2 regions of the Streptomyces sp. NPDC056061 genome follow, and region 1 is predicted to be linked to the other one. Evidence: riboswitches for the same ligand, from Rfam matches in the RefSeq annotation. Region 1 holds a riboswitch; the other holds the start of a gene.
The links. Region 1 has a riboswitch for glycine ahead of gcvT (glycine cleavage system aminomethyltransferase GcvT). Riboswitches for the same ligand answer to the same signal wherever they lie in the genome.
Positions count from the first base shown of each region.

Region 2: linked by a shared signal. The riboswitch ahead of gcvP (aminomethyl-transferring glycine dehydrogenase) and the one ahead of gcvT (glycine cleavage system aminomethyltransferase GcvT) in region 1 are both predicted to bind glycine.

Region 1 is NZ_JBHJWQ010000001.1:775,329-779,533, forward strand. It holds gene glyA (serine hydroxymethyltransferase) at 1-174, opposite strand, end outside; gene gcvH (glycine cleavage system protein GcvH) at 195-572, opposite strand; gene gcvT (glycine cleavage system aminomethyltransferase GcvT) at 761-1,885, opposite strand; glycine riboswitch at 2,026-2,123, opposite strand; gene ACFC79_RS03340 (AAA family ATPase) at 2,303-3,085, shown strand; gene ACFC79_RS03345 (enhanced serine sensitivity protein SseB) at 3,122-3,892, shown strand; gene ACFC79_RS03350 (enhanced serine sensitivity protein SseB C-terminal domain-containing protein) at 4,098-4,205, shown strand, end outside.
Region 2 is NZ_JBHJWQ010000038.1:8,922-13,126, reverse strand. It holds gene gcvP (aminomethyl-transferring glycine dehydrogenase) at 1-2,321, opposite strand, end outside; glycine riboswitch at 2,516-2,611, opposite strand; gene ACFC79_RS33570 (PRC-barrel domain-containing protein) at 2,725-3,093, shown strand; gene ACFC79_RS33565 (DNA polymerase IV) at 3,018-4,205, opposite strand, start outside.

The sequences.
Region 1 (4,205 bases):
GCCCTCGGCGTACTTGTTGGTGAGGACGGAGCCCTGGGCCTCCATGACCGCTACCGGAGCGAAGTTCTCCGAGGCGATCATCTCGAGGGTGGACTGCTGTCGGTGGAGCTCGGCGTCGACGGCGGCGGCGACGTCCGGGTCCAGGTCGTGGAGGGATGAGTTGAGAAGCGACATCAGGTGGTCCCTTGGGGTCTTTAGTTGCCGGAGAACTCGGTGTACTCGTCGGCGGAGAGCAGGTCCTCGGGCTCCTCCGCGACACGTACCTTGAACAGCCAGCCGCCCTCGAAGGGAGCGGAGTTCACCAGCGACGGATCGTCCACGACGTCCTGGTTCGCGGCGGTGATCTCGCCCGTCACCGGCGAGTACAGATCGCTCACCGACTTGGTCGACTCCAGCTCGCCACAGGTCTCGCCCGCGGTCACCGTGTCGCCGACGGCGGGGAGCTGCGCGTAGACGACGTCGCCGAGCGCGTTGGCGGCGAACTCGGTGATGCCGATCGTGGCCACGCCGTCCTCGACGGCCGACAGCCACTCGTGCTCCTTGCTGTAACGCAGCTGCTGGGGGTTGCTCATGACCTGAATTCTCCTGTACGTGGGGGAGTGCTGATGAACGGTGGTCTTACGGTGTGAGACGAGACTGCGTCACTTTTGCGGCGTACGGATGTCGATCTCCGGCTCCGGCGCGGCCTGCGGGGCCCGTGGGTGCCGTCGTCACTTCCGACGCCCGTGGCGCGGATGTCGCTGTGACGCTTGTGAAGACGTCACTTCCGACGCTTGTAGAACGGCAGGGACACGACCTCGAGCGGCTCGTGGTTGCCCCGGATGTCCACGCCGACGCCCTCGGTGCCGGGGGCGGCGTACGCGGCGTCCACGTACGCGATCGCGATCGGCTTGCCCAGGGTGGGGGACGGGGCGCCCGAGGTGACCTCGCCGACGACCTCGCCCCCGGCCACCACGGAGTAGCCGGCCCGCGGGACCCGGCGGCCCTCGGCGATCAGCCCGACCAGCTTGCGGGGCGGGGCGGTCTCGGCGCGCTCGGCGGCGGCCACCAGCGCCTCGCGGCCGACGAAGCCGCCGTCCTTCTCGAACTTCACGACCCGGCCGAACCCGGCGTCGAACGGGGTCAGCTCGGTGGTCAGCTCGTGGCCGTAGAGGGGCATGCCCGCCTCCAGGCGCAGCGTGTCCCGGCACGAGAGGCCGCACGGGACCAGGCCGTGCCCGGCGCCCGCCTCGGTGAGGGCCTTCCACAGCCGCTCGGCGTGCTCGGGGGCGACGAACAGCTCGAAGCCGTCCTCGCCGGTGTAGCCGGTCCGGGCGATCAGCGCGGGGATCCCGGCGACCGTGCCCGGCAGACCGGCGTAGTACTTCAGACCGTCCAGGTCGGCGTCGGTGACCGAGGCGAGGATGGCGGGGGACTCGGGGCCCTGGACGGCGAGCAGCGCGTACGCGTCGCGGTCGTCGCGCACCTCGGCGTCGAAACCCTCGGCCCGGGCGGTCAGCGCGTCCAGCACGATCTGGGCGTTGCCCGCGTTGGCGACGACCATGTACTCGGGGGCCTCGGCCTCTCCCAGCCGGTAGACGATCAGGTCGTCCAGGATGCCGCCGTCCTCGGCGCAGATCATCGTGTAGCGGGCGCGGCCGGCGGCGACGGTGCCGATGTTGCCGACCAGGGCGTAGTCGAGGAAGTCCGCGGCCTGCGGGCCGGTGACGGTGATCTCGCCCATGTGGGACAGGTCGAAGAGACCGGCCCGGGTACGGACCGCCTGGTGCTCCTCGCGCTCGCTGCCGTACCGCAGCGGCATGTCCCAGCCCGCGAAGTCGGTCATGGTCGCGCCCAGCGAACGGTGCAGGGCATCGAGTGCGGTCTGGCGGGGTGCGGTGCTCATGAATGTGGCTCCCGGGGCATGACGACGAGGACGAACCCTCCCCATCTGTCATCGGAACCTGAGAGGTTCGCCGAGAGCCCCCGAAGGGTTCGGCTTGCACCTTGGGTGGAGCCGCGAAGCGGCCCGCTTTTCAGATCTGCCTCATCCGCGCGGTACGGGGCCTGAGAGATTCAAGGGAGGAACTTGCTCCTTCGGCGCCCGGCACATGCAGTGACCGGAACTCTCCCGCGCGGATTCAAACGGCCGTTATGCAGTTGGCCGGGTCATCATCGCACGCATCGCGCCGGAGCGGGGCGTCGGTCCCGGACGGAAATCGGCAGGTGGTCCCTTACCGGATCCGGCGGCGTGGACGGTTGTGCCGCATTACCTTTTCTTTACACTTCGATGCATGGGTGGACACCCGGCAGGGGGAGCGCGATGACGTTACGGCGGTATGCGGCGAGCCCGGGGCCCGTTGGCGCGATGCCCGCACAGCCGGGGGGACCGGCCGCGGAATCGTTCGACCGGCCCCCGCCCGTCGTGCGCGACCTGCGGCGGGGCGGCGGGCGGGAGCCGCACTCCCTGCGCTTCGCCGTGGGCGACGTGGTGGTGGTCTCCGGCCTCCCCGGCAGCGGCAAGTCGACACTGATCCGGCGGGTGGCCACGGTCCGCGCCGTCGACTCCCAGGACACCCGGGACCGCTGGGCGCGGCTGATGCCCCGCCCGCTGCCCTACGCCCTCTACCGCCCGCTCGTCCGCCTCGCCCACTACGCGGGGCTGTGGAAGTGCCTGTGCTCCGGCGAGTCCGTCGTCGTCCACGACTGCGGAACCCAGGCATGGGTACGCAGTTGGCTGGCCCGCCACGCGCGGCGACGGGGCCGGGCCCTCCATCTGCTCCTGCTGGACGTCACGCCGCAGACCGCGCGGGAGGGGCAGCGGGAACGCGGCCGGGGCGTCTCCGGGTACGCGTTCGCCCGGCACCGCAGGGCCGTCGGCAGGCTGCTGCGGGACGCCGGGGACGGACTGCCGCCGCCCGGCTGCGCCTCGGTGGTGCTGCTGGACCGGGAGGCGGCCGGGCTGTTGCGCCGGATCGCCTTCGCGCAGGTTCCGCCAGGCCCCGGAGGTCCGCCCGGGACGGACGCCCCGTCCCCGCCCCCGACGGGCGGCGGCGTCGCGGTGTCCGGCGACTGCTCCGCCGCCCGCCGTGGACGAGGTCGCTAACCTTCTGCCAACAGGCTCGGACGAGAAGGGAAAGCAGTGGACGTTCCGGCACAGGTCCAGCCCCATCCGCAGCACGGATGGCCGGCCAACGAGCTCGAAGAGGTGCTGATGGCCTCGGTGGGTGTGGCGGAGGCCGGCGGGCGCCTCGTCGAGGTACTCGGACGCAGTCAGGTCTGGGTGCCCCTGCCGAACGGCGGTGGTCCCGAATCAACCGACCTCGACCTGCCGACGCTGGAGATCGACGGCGCCGCGTTCGTCCCCGTGTACAGCTCCGAGCAGCAGTTCCTCAGCTGTGTCGGCGACCGGATGTCCTTCGCCGTCGCACCCGCCCGCGACTTCGCCCGCGGCCTGCCCCCGCAGCTCGGCATCGCCGTGAACCCCGGCGGCGCGGTCGGGATGCCGCTGCCGCCGCCCGCCGTGGCCGAGCTCTGCCGCGCCGGGCGCACCCCGCTCGACGGGCCCGCGAGCGGCGGCCGGGTCCGCCTGTACGAACCGGACTGGCAGGAGGAACCCATCGACTTCCTCTCCGCCGCGGCCGGTGAGTTCGAGGAGAGCGGCGTCGTGATCACCGCCCGCCGGGCGCTGGCCAGCGTCGAGGGCGCCGAGCCCGCCCTCTTCGTCGGCGTCGAGCTGTCCGACCGGGACGGCACCGTCCAGAGCGCCCCGATGGACGCGCTGGGCCGGGCACTGGGCCGCGTGGCGGTGCCCTGGCCGGTCAATCTGGTCCTGCTCGACGTGGCCCAGGATCCGGTCGGCGACTGGATGCGGGAGAAGCTCCGCCCGTTCTACCGGCGCGGGGAGCGGTAGCCGGGCCCGGAACGGTGGCACGGGCACGGGCGCGCGGACCGTGCCGCGGGCGGCCGGGGCGGGGCACCGTACCGGCCCGAGGCGTCAAGTCGGTGTCAGCACCGGCACCTAAGCTGGTTTGATGGCGGGTGCCACGGCATCCGCCGCACCCGTGTGCCCCGGGAGCGGCGCGCCGGCACAGTGGAACGAGGAGGGGCGGGACCAGGTGAGAGCGTCAGGCACCGCGGCGGCCGGACAGGTCGAGCACATGCTGCGCCAGGTGACGCCCGGACGCTACGACGCGTACGAGGCGCTGCTCCAGGCCCTCGCGGAC
Region 2 (4,205 bases), on a different contig from region 1:
ATCAGGCGCACGTACGACCAGGAGATGGGCAGGATGCCGGCCGAACCCCACGGAGCTGCCGAGATCGGTCCGACTCCGGTGTCGGGGCCCGCCGAGGGCTGCAGCGGGTGGTTGGGCAGGTACGGAGCCAGGTGCGCGCGCACGCCGACCGGGCCGACGCCGGGACCGCCGCCGCCGTGCGGGATGCAGAAGGTCTTGTGCAGGTTCAGGTGCGAGACGTCGCCGCCGAACCTGCCCGGCCTCGCGAGGCCGACCAGCGCGTTGAGGTTGGCGCCGTCGACGTACACCTGACCGCCCGCGTCGTGCACCTCGGCGCAGATGTCCGCGACGTGCTCCTCGAAGACGCCGTGCGTCGACGGGTACGTGATCATGAGCACGGCGAGCTCGTCGCGGTGCTTCTCGATCTTGGCGCGCAGGTCCTCGACGTCGACCGTGCCGTCCTCGGCGGTCTTCACCACGACGACCTTCATGCCCGCCATCACGGCGCTCGCCGCGTTGGTGCCGTGCGCGGAGGACGGGATGAGGCAGATGGTCCGCTGCTCGTCCCCGTTGGCCCGGTGGTAGGCGCGGACGGCCAGGAGGCCGGCGAACTCGCCCTGCGAGCCTGCGTTCGGCTGGATGGACACCGCGTCGTACCCGGTGACCTCGGCGAGGCGCTCCTCCAGCTCACGGATGAGGGTGAGGAAGCCCTGTGCCTGCTCGGCCGGGGCGAAGGGGTGCAGCGCGCCGAACTCGGGCCAGGTGATCGACTCCATCTCGGTGGTGGCGTTCAGCTTCATGGTGCAGGAGCCGAGCGGGATCATGCCGCGGTCCAGTGCGTAGTCCCGGTCGGCGAGCCTGCGCAGGTAGCGGAGCATGGCCGTCTCGGAGCGGTGCTGGTGGAAGACCGGGTGGGTGAGGATCTCGTCGGTGCGCAGCAGGTTCCCCGGCAGCGCATCGGCGGTCGCGGCGTCCAGCGCGTCGATGTCGCCGTCGGCACCGAAGGCGGCCCAGACTGCGGCGATCTGCGTACGCGTGGTGGTCTCGTCGCAGGCGAGGGAGACCTGGTCGGCGTCGACGAGCCGCAGGTTGACACCGCGCTCGCGGGCGTCGGCCACGACGGCGGCGGCCTTCCCCGGCACCCGCACGGTGAGGGTGTCGAAGTAGCTGCCGGTCACGACGTCGGCGCCGGAGGCGCGCAGGCCCTCGGCGAGGACCGCCGCGTAGCGGTGGGTGCGGCGGGCGATCGTCCGCAACCCGTCCGGGCCGTGGTAGACGGCGTACATCCCGGCCATGACGGCGAGCAGCACCTGCGCGGTGCAGATGTTGCTGGTGGCCTTCTCACGGCGGATGTGCTGCTCGCGGGTCTGCAGGGCGAGCCGGTACGCCTTGTTGCCGTCCGCGTCGACGGAGACGCCGACGAGGCGGCCGGGCAGGCTGCGGGCGAACTTCTCGCGCACGGCCATGAAGCCGGCGTGCGGTCCGCCGAAGCCCATCGGGACGCCGAAGCGCTGTGTGGTGCCGACCGCGATGTCGGCGCCCAGGTCTCCGGGCGAGGTGAGCAGGGTGAGGGCCAGCAGGTCGGCGGCGACGGTGACGACGGCGCCCATCTCGTGGGCCTGCTTGATGACGGGGCGGATGTCGCGCACCGTCCCGGAGGCGCCCGGGTACTGCACCAGGACGCCGAAGACGCCGCGCTCGGCGATCTCGGCGGGGATGCCGTCCGTGAGATCGGCGACGACGACCTCCACGCCGGTCGGCTCGGCACGGGTCCCGATGACGGCGATCGTCTGCGGCAGGGTGTCGGAGTCGACGAGGAAGACGCCGTTCTTCACCTTGCCGACCCGCCGCGACAGCGCCATCGCCTCGGCGGCGGCGGTGCCCTCGTCGAGCAGGGAGGCGCCGGAGGTCGGCAGCCCGGTCAGCTCGGCGACCATCGTCTGGAAGTTGAGCAGCGCCTCCAGGCGGCCCTGCGAGATCTCCGGCTGGTACGGCGTGTAGGCCGTGTACCAGGCCGGGTTCTCCATGACGTTGCGGAGGATCACCGGCGGGGTGAAGGTGCCGTAGTAGCCGAGCCCGATCATCGGGGCCAGCACCTCGTTGCGGTCTGCCAGGGCGCGCAGCTCGGCGAGGACCTCGGCCTCGGTGCGGGCGCCCGGCAGCCCGAGGGCCTCGGCGCTCTTGATGACGTCGGGCACCGCGGCCGCGGTCAGCTCGTCCAGCGATCCGTATCCGACCTGGGCGAGCATCTTCGACTGCGCCTCGGCGTCCGGACCGATGTGGCGCTGCTCGAACGGAATGCCCTGCTCCAGCTGGGAGAGCGGAGTGCGACGGGGGGTCATGGTGGAGGCCTCCTGGTCTGTCACGACCTGCGAGGGGCACCCCGGCGCGGGTGCCCGAACGGCCTCCCCCTCTGTCATCTCGACCTGAGAGCTTCACCGGCGCACGCTGCGGAGCACCGGCTTTCACCGTCGGTGAGGATGGGAACCGCATCGGCGCTCGGCCGCACGGAACCCGCCCTGCTTTCCAGAGTGACCTCGTCCGTGCGGTACAGGGGCCTGAGAGATTCCGGGGAGGATTTGCTCCTTCGGCGCCTTCGGATCGGTTCCAAAGGCTCTCCCGCACGGGGTCAGCGGCCGTAACCAGCCTACCAGCGGGGGTCGTGGCGGAATTCTCGAGTGGCCGATCCCCCGGTTGTGCATTTCTGTAGTGCTTGTGGAGTAGCCGCGACCAGTGGGAGGGACCGTGCAGACCGACATCGATCCGCGCAGCCTGATCGGCCGCAAGGCGTTCGACCGCAAGGGCACCAAGATCGGAACCGTGGACGAGGTGTACCTCGACGATGCGACCGGGGTGCCCGAGTGGGCTGCCGTGCGCACCGGTCTCTTCAGCCGGGACGCTTTCGTCCCGCTGGAACCCAGCGAGCTCGTCGAGGACACCCTCCGCGTCCCGTTCGACCGTGCTCTGATCAAGGACGCGCCGGACTTCGGTGTCGGCCGTCATCTCTCGCCGGAACAGGAGCTCCAGCTGTACCGGCACTACGGTCTGGATTCCCTTCCCGAGGAGACCGCACCGGACAGGGACTTCGGCAGGCTGGCCGGCCAGGAGGAATAGTCCACGGGGTTCCGCACCAGGGGCAGCGGCTCGGACGGCCGCAGCTCCGGGTCGTCCATCCGGAACGTGCGCACCCGACCCGGCACCGACCCGGGTTCCTCGAACCGCACGGTGACCCGGCCGACGCCGCTGCCCTGGACCCAGCCGTGACCGAAGACGTCGTGGTGCACGTCGTGTCCGGCCGGCCACTGCCGGGCGGCGAGCCGCTCGGCGGTCTCGCGCTCGGCCCGGTCCGCTTCCGCGGTCGCCGTCCCGTCCGTCTCCTCGTCGGCCACCTCGGCCGCGCCCTCGGCCCCGGCCCTCGCGTCGGCGGCCTGCGCGAACAGATCCTCCTGCGTGTAGTCGGCCAGGCCCGTGACACCCACGCCCAGGAGCCGGACGCCCCCCGTGGTGTCCACGGCCTCCAGGAGCCGTGCGGCGGCCTCCCGGACCACCCCGGGGTCGTCCGTGGGCCCACGGAGCGTCTCCGACCTCGTGAGCGTGGAGAAGTCGTACCGACGCACCTTCAGCACCACCGTCCGCCCGGACCTCCCCGCCTCGCGCAGCCGCCGCACACATCGGTCGGCCAGCCGCTCCACCTCCGTCCTGACCCGCACCCGGTCGTGCAGGTCCATGTCGAAGGTGTCCTCGACGGAGACGGATTTCGCGTCCCGCTCGGCCACGACGGGCCGGTCGTCGTGGCCGAGCGCCATGCGGTGCAGCGAGCTGCCGTGCGCCTTGCCGATCAGGCGCACGAGCTCCGCCTCACCCGCGCGTACGAGATCGTCGACCGTCGTCATTCCGGCGCGGCGCAGATGGTCGGCCGTGGCGGGCCCGACGCCGGGGATGGTCCGTACGGGCATGGGCGCGAGCAGCTCCCGTTCCGTCCCGGGCTCGATGAGCCTGAGACCGTTCGGCTTCGCCTCCTCCGACGCGATCTTGGCCAGCATCTTGGAACCCGCGAGTCCGACCGAGCCCGTGAGCCCGGTCACGGCCGCGATGACCGCGCGCAGCTCCTCCCCGATCGCCAGCGCGGAGGCCCGGTCGTCGGCCGTCCCGCCGGCCTCCAGGTCGACGAACGCCTCGTCCAGGCTGAGCGGCTCCACCAGCGGGGAGAGCCGCCCCAGCAGTTC